DNA from 2 places in the Micromonospora sp. A3M-1-15 genome. Region 1 is predicted to be linked to the other one. Evidence: predicted binding sites of a transcription regulator. Region 1 holds the regulator's gene; the other holds the start of a gene.

Region 1 (5,365 bases):
GCACCCAGGCGGCGGGCCGCTTCTCCCGGAACGCGAGGACGCCCTCCCGGCCCTCCTCGGACAGGAAGTACCCGGTGGAGAGCGCGGCCAACTCGGCGATCTCGGCCCGCAGGTCGGTGGCGGCCGGGCGGCGCAGCAGCTCCTTGGTCCCGGCGAGGGCCTTCGGCGCACCCTTCACGAGCGAGGCGCGGTAGCGGTCCACGGCGGCGTCCAGCGCGTCCGCCGGCACGGCGGCGGTGACCAGGCCGATCTCGGCGGCCCGCCGGCCGTCGAAGGTGTCGCCGGTCAGGTACAGCTCGGCGGCGGCCCGGGGGTGCAGCCGGGGCAGGACGGTCGCCGAGATCACCGCGGGGATCACCCCGATCCGGACCTCGGTGAAGGCGAACGTGGCCTCCTCGGCGCAGATCGCGAGGTCAGCGGCGGCGATCAGGCCCAGCCCGCCGGCCCGCGCCGGCCCGGCCACCTTCGCCAGCACCGGCTTCGGGCACTCGCGGACGGCCACCAGCACGTCGCCCAGCATCCCGGCCGGCACGGTCCCGCTGGCGTACGCGGCGGCGGTCTCCTTCAGGTCGGCCCCGGAGCAGAACACCGGGCCGGTGTGGTCGAGCACGACGGCCCGGACCGCGTCGTCGGCGACGGCCGCGGCCAGCCCGGCCAGCAGCTCGGTCATCAGCGGGGTGGAGAGCGCGTTGCGGTTGTGCGGGCTGTCCAGGGTGAGGGTGGTCACCCCACGGGCCGTGGCGACCCGCACGAGAGCGTCCGGAGAGGTCATGCCGGGCACACTAGTGGCCATGCCCGGCGTCCTTCCAGAAGGCGAACCCGTCCCGCGCGACGGGGCGCTGCCCGCTGCCGCCCGCCGCTCCGTCGGCGCGCGCGGCTTCGGGGTCTACGTGCACGTCCCGTTCTGCGCCAGCCGGTGCGGCTACTGCGACTTCAACACCTACACGGCGGCCGAGCTGGGCGGTGGCGCGAGCCGGGAGACGTACGCCGACACGGTGCTGGCCGAGCTGGCCCTCGCCGGCCGGGTGCTGGGCGACACCCCGCCGCCCCGGGTGGACACCGTCTTCGTGGGCGGCGGCACGCCCACCCTGCTCCCCGCCGACGACCTGGCCCGGATCCTCGACGGCATCGACCGCACCTGGGGGCTGGCCGGCGACGCCGAGGTGACCACCGAGGCCAACCCCGAGACGGTCAGCCCGGAGTCGCTCAAGACCCTGCGGGCCGCCGGCTACACCCGGATCTCGCTGGGCATGCAGTCCGCGGCGCCCGGGGTGCTGGCGATCCTCGACCGGCAGCACAGCGCCGGCCGGGCCACCGCCGCCGCCCTGGAGGCCCGGGACGCCGGGTTCGACCACGTGAACCTGGACCTGATCTACGGCACGCCGGGGGAGAGCGCCGAGGACTTCGCCGCCTCGCTGGACCAGGTGGTCGCGGCGGGGGTGGACCACGTCAGCGCGTACGCCCTCATCGTGGAGGACGGCACCCGGCTGGCCGCCCGGATGCGCCGCGGCGAGCTGCCGTACCCCAGTGACGACGTGGCGGCGGACCGCTACCTGGCCGCGGAGGCCGCCCTCGGCGCGGCCGGCTTCTCCTGGTACGAGGTCTCCAACTGGGCCCGCTCCGAGGCGGCCCGGTGCCGGCACAACCTGCTCTACTGGACGGGCGCCGACTGGTGGGGCCTCGGCCCGGGGGCGCACAGCCACGTCGGCGGGGTGCGCTGGTGGAACGTCAAGCACCCGACGGCGTACGCCCAGCGGCTGGCCGCCGGGGAGTCGCCCGGTCTGGCCCGGGAGCTGCTCACGCCGGACGAGGCGCACATGGAGGACGTGATGCTGCGGCTGCGGCTCGCCACCGGGCTGCCCCTGTCGGGGCTCGACGAGGCGGGCCGGGCGGGCGCCGAGCGGGCCCGGGCCGACGGCCTGCTGGACGCCGAGGCCTACGCGAGCGGCCGGGCGGTGCTCACCCTGCGCGGCCGGCTGCTCGCCGACGCGGTCGTGCGCGACCTGCTGCCCTGAGCGTGTGACGCGCCGGTCCCGGCCGGCCCGTGGGCCGGCCGGGTCGGTCACTTCACGAACGTGTAGGTCATCGGGTAGCGGTAGAGGACGCCCTCGGTGGCCTTCACGCCGCCGATGATGCCGAAGATGATCGGGATCAGGGCGACGATGATCGGGATGAAGAAGAGCAGGCCGCAGGTGACCACGGCCAGCACGAAGCTGATCAGCGTCGCGATGACCCAGGTGATCTGGAAGTTCAGCGCGGCGACCGCGTGCGCGCGCACGGTCGGGGACTGCTGGCCCTTGACCGAGAACGCGATGAGCGGCGCCACCCAGCCGAGCAGGCTGCCGCCGACCACGACACCGACCGGGCCGCCGAAGTGCGCGATGAGGGACCAGGTCTTGTCGTCGTTGTTGGCGTAGCCGGCCGGCGCGCCGTACGCGCCGCCGCCCGGGTAGCCGGCGCCCGGCGCGCCGTAGCCGCCCGGCGGGGGGTAGCCACCCGGCGGCGGGTAGCCGCCCGGGGGTGGGTAACCGCCCGACGGCGGCTGGCCGCCGGGAGGCGGCGGATAGCCACCGGGCGGGGGATAGCCGCCCCCGGCCGGGGCCCCGGACAGTGGTGCGGTGGGGGGCTCGTCCGCCGACGAGCCGTACGGTGCCGACGGCGGGGTCGCCTCCGGCGGCGGGGCGCCGGAGTCCCCCGCTCCGGGAGGGCGAGGAGGTTCAGTCATGGTCGTCACGGTAGGTCCCGGTGGCAAGGGCGCACCAGAGCGGGATCGCCCGGGATGTCCGGCTGTTCGGCCCTGGCGGGCCGGATGTGCGGCGGGCCGCACCGGAGGTGCGTCGCCGATCATCGCGCCGGCGGGCACGCCGACGTAGACTGGCACTCGCTACAGTCGAGTGCCAGACGCCCGGCGGACGCCCCGCGCCGGTGCGACGAGGTGCGTCAGGAGGTGGGGAGATGGGTCTCGACGACCGCAAGCTCGCCGTGCTGCGCGCGATCGTCGAGGACTACGTCGCCACGCAGGAGCCGGTCGGCAGCAAGGCCCTCGTCGAGCGCCACCAGCTGGGTGTCTCCCCGGCGACCGTGCGCAACGACATGGCGGTGCTGGAGGAGGAGGGCTACATCCGGCAGCCGCACACCAGCGCCGGCCGGGTGCCCACCGACCGCGGCTACCGGCTCTTCGTCGACCGGCTCTCCCGGGTCAAGCCGCTCAGCCCGGCCGAGCGCCGGGCCATCGAGCGCTTCCTGGTCGGCGCCGTCGACCTGGACGACGTGGTGCACCGCACCGTCCGGCTGCTCGCCCAGCTCACCCGGCAGGTCGCCGTGGTGCAGTACCCGAGCCTCGCCCGCTCCAAGGTGCGCCACCTGGAGCTGGTGCCGATCTCCACCACCCGGCTGATGGTCGTGATGATCGCCGACACCGGCCGGGTCGAGCAGCGGCTGGTCGAGATGCCCGGGCCGATCCCGGCCGAGGACGTCACCGACCTGCGCCGCCTGGTCAACGAGAAGCTCGTCGGCAGTCGGCTGTCCGACACCCCGCCGCTGGTGCAGGCCCTGGTCGACGAGTCCACGCCGCAGCTGCGCCCGGCCATGGCCACGCTCTCCACCGTGCTGCTGGAGACCCTGGTCGAGCGGCACGAGGAGCGCATCGCCCTGGCCGGCACGGCCAACCTCACCCGGGGCGGCCTGCTCGACTTCCAGGGCTCGCTGCGGCCGATCCTCGAGGCGCTCGAGGAGGAGGTCGTGCTGCTCAAGCTGATCGGCGAGGCCGAGCCGAGCACCACCCGGGTGCTCATCGGCGACGAGAACGAGATCGACAACCTGCGGGCCGCCTCGGTGGTCAGCACCGGGTACGGCCCGGGCAGCACCATCGTGGGTGGCCTCGGCGTGCTCGGCCCGACCCGGATGGACTACCCCGGCACCATCGCCACGGTGAGGGCCGTGGCACGCTACGTGGGCGAACTGCTGGCCCAGAACTGACCAGTCACGGCCGACGGCCGGCTCCGGCCGACGACCGGCGCAACGCGAGACGAACATGAGGACACCGAACGCAGTGGCCAGGGACTACTACGGCATTCTCGGCGTGAGCCGGGACGCCTCCGACGACGAGATCAAGCGCGCCTACCGCAAGCTGGCGCGGCAGTTCCACCCGGACGTCAATCCGGACCCGGAGGCACAGGAGAAGTTCAAGGACATCAACGCCGCGTACGAGGTCCTCTCGGACGATCGGAAACGGCAGATCGTCGACCTGGGCGGCGACCCGCTCGCCCCGGGCGGCGGGGGCGCGGGCCCGGGTGGTCCGGGCGGCGCCGGCCCGTTCGTCGGCTTCCAGGACATCATGGACGCCTTCTTCGGCGGGGCGGCCGGCGGCAGCCGGGGCCCGCGGCCGCGTACCCGGCCGGGCGCCGACGCGATACTGCGGCTGGAGCTGGACCTGAACGAGACGGCGTTCGGCGTCGAGGCGCCGATCACCGTGGACACCGCGGTGCTCTGCACCACCTGCTCCGGCGCCGGCACCGCGGCCGGCACCCACCTGGCCACCTGCGAGGCGTGCGGCGGCCGGGGCGAGGTGCAGTCGGTGCAGCGGACCTTCCTCGGCCAGGTGGTCTCCGCCCGGCCGTGCACGGTCTGCCAGGGCTACGGCACCACCATCCCGCACCCCTGCCCGACCTGCGCGGGCGACGGCCGGGTGCGCACCCGCCGGTCGCTCACCGTCAAGATCCCGGCGGGCGTCGAGGACGGCATGCGGATCCGGCTGGCCCAGCAGGGCGAGGTGGGCCCGGGCGGCGGCACCGCCGGCGACCTCTACGTGGAGATCCACGAGCGGCCCCACGACGTCTACTCGCGCAAGGGCGACGACCTGCACTGCCGGGTCACCGTGCCGATGACCGCCGCCGCGCTCGGCACCCGGCTGACCATCAAGACGCTCGACAGCGAGGAGACCGTCGACGTCAAGGCGGGCACCCAGCCGGGCAGCACGCTGCGCCTGCGCGCCCGGGGCGTACCGCACCTGCGCGGCACCGGCCGGGGCGACCTCTACGTCCACCTCGACGTGCGGACCCCGACCAAGCTCGACGCCGACCAGGAGCGGATGCTGCGGGACTTCGCGAAGACCCGCGGCGAGGAGGTCGCCGAGCTGAGCAAGCAGGGCGGCTTCTTCTCGCGGATGCGCGACGCCTTCAACGGGCACGCCTGAGGTGTCGGCGCCGCTGTTCCTGGTCGAGGCGCTGCCCACCGGTGACACGCTGACGCTGGACGGCCCCGAGGGGCACCACGCGGCCACCGTGCAACGGCTGCGCGTCGGCGAGGAACTGCTGCTCGCCGACGGGCGGGGCGGCACGGCCGCCGCCGTGGTCAGCGCCGTGGG
Region 2 (5,365 bases), on a different contig from region 1:
CCTTCGCCACGACCGCCATCCGCCGTCGCGGAGGCGTTGAAGTCTGGTTCGACCAAGGCGCCATCGCCCTGGCTGACGACGGCGACGCCACCGGTGGTGGCATCATCGCGGCCCTCGGCCTGCAACGAGCGGACATCGCCGCCGGCGTACGAGTCGCTTCGCCGGGCACGCCACGACTGCTCGTCCCCGTCCAGGATCACGGGACGCTGCAGTCCATGCAGCCCGACTTCGATCGGCTCGCAACCGAGTGCCGGCGACTCGGGTATCTCGGCTGCTTCACCTACGCACTCTCGCCGACCGCGAGAACGGCGGCAGCCCGCATGTTCGCCCCCGCGATCGGAGTCAACGAGGACATCGCGAACGCCAACAGTGTCGGCTGCCTCGCCGCCCACCTCCTCGACACCTCCGGCAACGGCGACATCGAAGTCCACCAGGGTGACACACTCAACAGGCCATCATCGATCTTCGCGAGTGCGACCCGTACCGGATCCGGCATCGTCGCGAGAATCGGCGCAGTGGTCGACCTCGCCCCGCCCATCGTGCTCGGCTGAAACATCAAGCGATCCGCGCTCGAGCGACTTCCTTTCCTGTCGATAATCGGATGCACGGTCATCGGCACGTCCGGGCGGCATGCGGCAGGCGTGACGGGGAGTTGGTCGCCCCGGACGCCTGCCCGTGCGAGGCTGCTATGGCCCCAGCTAAAGAAGCATCTGCGGCACGGGATCCGTGCAGGCTCAGGTGCCGGTGCCGGTGCTGAGGATTCGAGCGCGAAGCACCCCCACGCCGAACGCCAGGCCGCTGCGACCGAGCGCGATGGTGGGGCACCCGTCGATGGTCGACGGCCGGACCGGCCCGGCTCACCCGATTCTCCCCGCCTGCCTCCGCCGGCGCACCGCGTTCAGCGGACTGGCAGCGCCTTCGTGCCACCTCCCTTGATCGAGTGGGTCACCTTCGGACCCCCCGACCAGTAGAAGCAGCGGATCCCCCGGTCACCGCGCGCCCATGCCTCCGCGGCCGGCACCAGGTACGAGGTGCCCGTCCGGTAGCGCAGCACGCCGTCGACCGGGACCTTCGCGTACTGGGCCACGAGGGCCCGGCACTTCGCGTGCACGCCGTCCTCGTCGCGGCCCGCGTCCGCGTACGGGGTGTCGGGCGCCATCCACGAGCCGACGTACTCGAACGTGTGCGGCCGGGCGCAGGCGGTCTGCTCGAAGGCGCCGTACCGGTCCTCGTTCAGGCACCCGAAGGCCAGCGGTGACGGGCCCTTCAGCGCGTCCCGCAGGCTGCCGGTGTGCTGCACGGGGTGGTCGTCCGGATGCCGTTGCGCGGAGCCGCCGTCGGCCGTGTCCAGCTCGAAGACGTCGCACCGGAACCAGCGACTGCCACCCTGCCACCCGCCCGGGGACGGGGGCGCGACCTGCACCGTCAAGCGGGCGCCCCGCCAGTCGCCAGCGACAAACGTGGTCGCCTTCGCGTCGCATTCGGCAAACGCCGGTCGCAGCACCGCCGAGCCCACCGGCGGCGGGGTTTCCCGTTCGGCTACCGCGCCGGTGAACGTGCCCAGGTAAAAGGTCTCCAGCAGGTGCTGCCGCGTGCAGTCGACCGGCTGGTAGCTGGTCAGGTAACTCGACGGGCCGGGAATCACGTGGCAGTCGCCCACCCTCGGGGTGAACTGCACGGCCGCCGCGGCGGGCCGCCAGTCGTCGGTCAGGTCGCCGTCCAACCCGGCCGGCGCTCCGCACCCCGCCATCGCCGTCGCCGTCCCGGCCAGGGCGGCCACCGCCACCCGTACCCGCCACCGTCGCATGTCACCCTCCCCGTCGTGCCGGCGCAGCATATGCCACCCGGAGGCAACGCCAAGCTCCCCGTCCGTCGTGCGACATCCAGCGGAGGCCAGGCGCTGAGAGGGCGCGGGCGGCCCGTGACGACCCCGACGGCGAACCGCTCAGGGGCGGTCCCGGTCTTTCGTCACACCGCATGCTGACCACTCCCGCCCCGCGCAAGACGCTGCAGCCACTTACCTGGCTGCTCCCCACGTGCTTCCCGATCCCCGGCGGGGCGGCCGTAGCGCCCCCGGCACCTAGCGCTCTACTTCGCCGCTTCGCCGCGCTTTCCAAGGTGCAGCACGAGCGTCTTGTCCCTCAGCGAGACCGATGGCCAAGACGGCGGCCATGGGTCGGCGGCACGAGTGCACGCCGGCTCGCCGAGGACAAGCCATCGAGACGGCAAGTGGCGTTGTCACAACGCGATGGGTCGATAGCTCAAGGTGGCGTCGACGATGTCCGCCGGGGACGCATCGGCCAGCTCCGATGGTGGAAAGAAGATCAGACTGCTGACTCGTGGGTGCAGGACGTGGCTGTGCAGCAGGCGAACGTAGTAGTCGGTGCCGTCGTCGGCGCGCTGTATCCGGCGGACGATCTCAATCAGCTCGTCGGGGGTGACGTTCTCGACCTTCAGCGAAGCGGGTCGGGTGCCTCGATCGCAAAGTCCCCGACGTTACGAGACTTCCATAGATGCGGAAGTCGTAGGCGGTGTAGGCGTGGCCGGTGCCGGCGTTGAACGCGGCGATTGCCGAGTCGGCCGACTCGCCGCGCTCCAGCAGCTTTGCGATGGTCGCTTTGGCGGTAGATAGGTCGGCGATGCGTTGCTCCGGGGCCACCGGCGGGCAGAGTTCAGGACGCAGCTCCATCCAGACAATGTCTGTGGACCGACCGGCATAATCTCCTCGGCGCACCGACCGCCCATCAGCAGTGAGCGGAGGCCGTCGCCCGCCTGACACTCGGAGCCAGCATGGCAGACGCCTTCGGATCCGCCGAAGTGGTCACCGTTCAGGAAGCCCTGGTCAAAGGTTTGCCGGTGGGATTCGGATCTCAGCTCACGGGATCCATACCGACGCCACCACAACGGCAACCAAAGCCGTACATCGATGCGGCATGGTCCTCGTGATCAGCGTCGACAGGCCTCAGGTCGACAGCCGGCACCAGCCAGGCGGGAGCAGCGAACCCTGACCACTTCGGTCTTCTCTGGGAGGTCTCGCCGCACCGCTCGACCGCATCACCGCAGGTCAAAGCCCTCGTCCCCATCCGGGTCGGCGTGCACTTCGGGCGCGGTGACCACTTCGCCAACTTGCACCCAATCTGCTCCCACCTGCAAGGCGAGCCCATCCAGTGGTTCCTTACCGCCGCCACCTGCGCACACTCCCCTACCAGGCGACATAGAGTGCTGTCGACTGCTGCGCAAAACCGCTGAGCACTTCGTGTGAAACCGGAACGCTGCACCGCCTCTGACCAGCCAAAACGTGGAACCGCAGGTCGGGACCAGTGCCGTTCAGAGCAGTTCAACGCTGTTGAGTGCAGTTGCGGGCCGTTCAGTGCAACCTGCTGCTCCCAATCTGCTCCCCCGGCCGGCAGATCTACCCGGTTGGCGTTCGGGATCACCCCTGTCTGGGCGCCCAAGTCAGGGCAGATCGGGGTATGTCTCGTCGATGGCGGCCGAGACGGCGACGCCCCGCATCGTCTCGCAGTGGTCGACCGGGTGTTGGGGTGCGACCACGGAGGTTGATCTTCGTGTTCCTTGCACTCTCAGGTGGTGAGTGCTAAACCATAGTTAGCACTCGCCCTGTGCGAGTGCTAGCCGATTGGGATGAGCCCTCTGGTGGGGCGTGCGCGTACGTCATCGCAGGTCGGTCCGATCAGTGCTGCATGTCAGCACGACGAGTAGAGGACGACGCAGATGGCCAAGTTGATCGCATTCGGTGAAGACGCCCGTCGCGGCCTCGAACGTGGCATGAACATCCTCGCCGACACGGTGAAGGTGACGCTGGGCCCCAAGGGCCGCAACGTCGTGCTGGCCAGCAGCTGGGGCGCGCCGACCATCACCAACGACGGTGTCAGCATCGCCAAGAAGATCGAGCTCGACGACCCGTACGAGAAGCTCGGTGCCGAGCTGGTCAAGGAAGTCGCCAAGAAAACCGACGACGTGGCCGGCGACGGCACCACGACGGCGACCGTCCTGGCCCAGGCCCTGGTACGGGAGGGGCTGCGCAACGTCGCCGCGGGCGCGAACCCGATCGCGCTCAAGCGCGGCATCGAGCAGGCCGTGGCCGCGGTGACCGAGGCGTTACGTAACCAGGCCCAGGACGTCGAGACCAGAGCGCAGATCGCGGCCACCGCGTCCATCTCCGCCGCCGACGCAAGCGTCGGTGAACTCATCGCCGAGGCGATGGACAAGGTCGGCAAGGAAGGCGTCATCACCGTCGAGGAGAGCAACACCTTCGGCCTGGAGCTGGAGCTCACCGAGGGCATGCGCTTCGACAAGGGCTACATCTCGCCCTACTTCGTCACCGACACGGAACGGATGGAAGCCGTTCTCGACGACCCGTACCTCCTCATCGTCGAGAACAAGATCTCGAACCTGACCGACCTGCTCCCGATCCTGGAGAAGGTCATGCAGGCGGGCAAGCCGCTGGCCATCGTCGCCGAGGACGTCGAGGCCGAGGCTCTCGCAACCCTGATCGTCAACAAGGTCCGTGGCACCTTCACGTCGCTGGCCGTCAAGGCACCCGGCTTCGGTGACCGCCGCAAGGCCATGCTGGCCGACCTTGCCGTCCTCACCAATGGTCAGGTCGTCAGCGACACCGTAGGTCTCACGCTGGAAAACGTCACCCTCGACATGCTCGGCCGGGCCCGCAAGGTGGTCGCCACCTTGGACGAGACCACCATCGTCGACGGTGCCGGTGACGGGGAGCAGATCGCCGGCCGGGTCGCCCAGCTCCGCGCCGAGATCGACAACAGTGACTCCGACTACGACCGGGAGAAGCTGCAGGAGCGGCTGGCCAAGCTGGCCGGCGGCATCGCGGTGATCAAGGTCGGCGCGGCCACCGAGGTGGAGCTCAAGGAGCGCAAGCACCGCATCGAGGACGCCGTCCGCAACGCCAAGGCCGCCATCGAAGAGGGCCTGCTCCCCGGCGGCGGCGTGGCCTTGGCCAACGCCGCGGTCACGGCGTTCGACAAGCTCGACCTTGCCGGTGACGAGGCCACCGGCGCGATCATCGTGCGGGTCGCGTTGACCGCGCCGCTCAAGCAGATCGCCAGCAACGCCGGCCTTGAGGGCGGCGTGGTGGCAGAGAAGGTCAACTCACTTCCCGCCGGCCACGGCCTCGATGCTGCCACCGGCGAGTACGTCGACATGATCAAAGCGGGTATCGTCGAACCGGCCAAGGTGACCCGTTCCGCGCTGCAGAACGCCGCGTCGATCGCCGCATTGTTCCTGACCACCGAGGTGCTCATCGCCGACAAGCCATAGACGCCCGGCGTCGGCTTGCCGGCCAGCGACGACATTCGGGGCTGTCACAGACCGGAGCCGG

Evidence for each region. Region 1 encodes HrcA, which represses chaperone genes, less so after heat shock. Its sites were predicted from a motif close to GGTTNGCACNCTCNNNNNGAGNGTGCNAACC; they were not measured.
Region 2: a site for HrcA is predicted at 3,605-3,635, ahead of groL (chaperonin GroEL). Genes of this name have one in related genera too.

The regions. Positions count from the first base shown of each region.
Region 1 is NZ_JANAVK010000004.1:68,241-73,605, forward strand. It holds gene NLX85_RS20740 (enoyl-CoA hydratase-related protein) at 1-772, opposite strand, end outside; gene hemW (radical SAM family heme chaperone HemW) at 792-2,015, shown strand; gene NLX85_RS20750 (DUF4870 domain-containing protein) at 2,063-2,725, opposite strand; gene hrcA (heat-inducible transcriptional repressor HrcA) at 2,956-3,978, shown strand; gene dnaJ (molecular chaperone DnaJ) at 4,052-5,194, shown strand; gene NLX85_RS20765 (16S rRNA (uracil(1498)-N(3))-methyltransferase) at 5,196-5,365, shown strand, end outside.
Region 2 is NZ_JANAVK010000003.1:810,480-815,844, forward strand. It holds gene NLX85_RS18940 (PhzF family phenazine biosynthesis protein) at 1-551, shown strand, start outside; gene NLX85_RS18945 (septum formation family protein) at 899-1,807, opposite strand; gene NLX85_RS33730 (bacteriocin immunity protein) at 2,239-2,457, opposite strand; gene NLX85_RS18950 (hypothetical protein) at 2,420-2,689, opposite strand; gene groL (chaperonin GroEL) at 3,733-5,304, shown strand.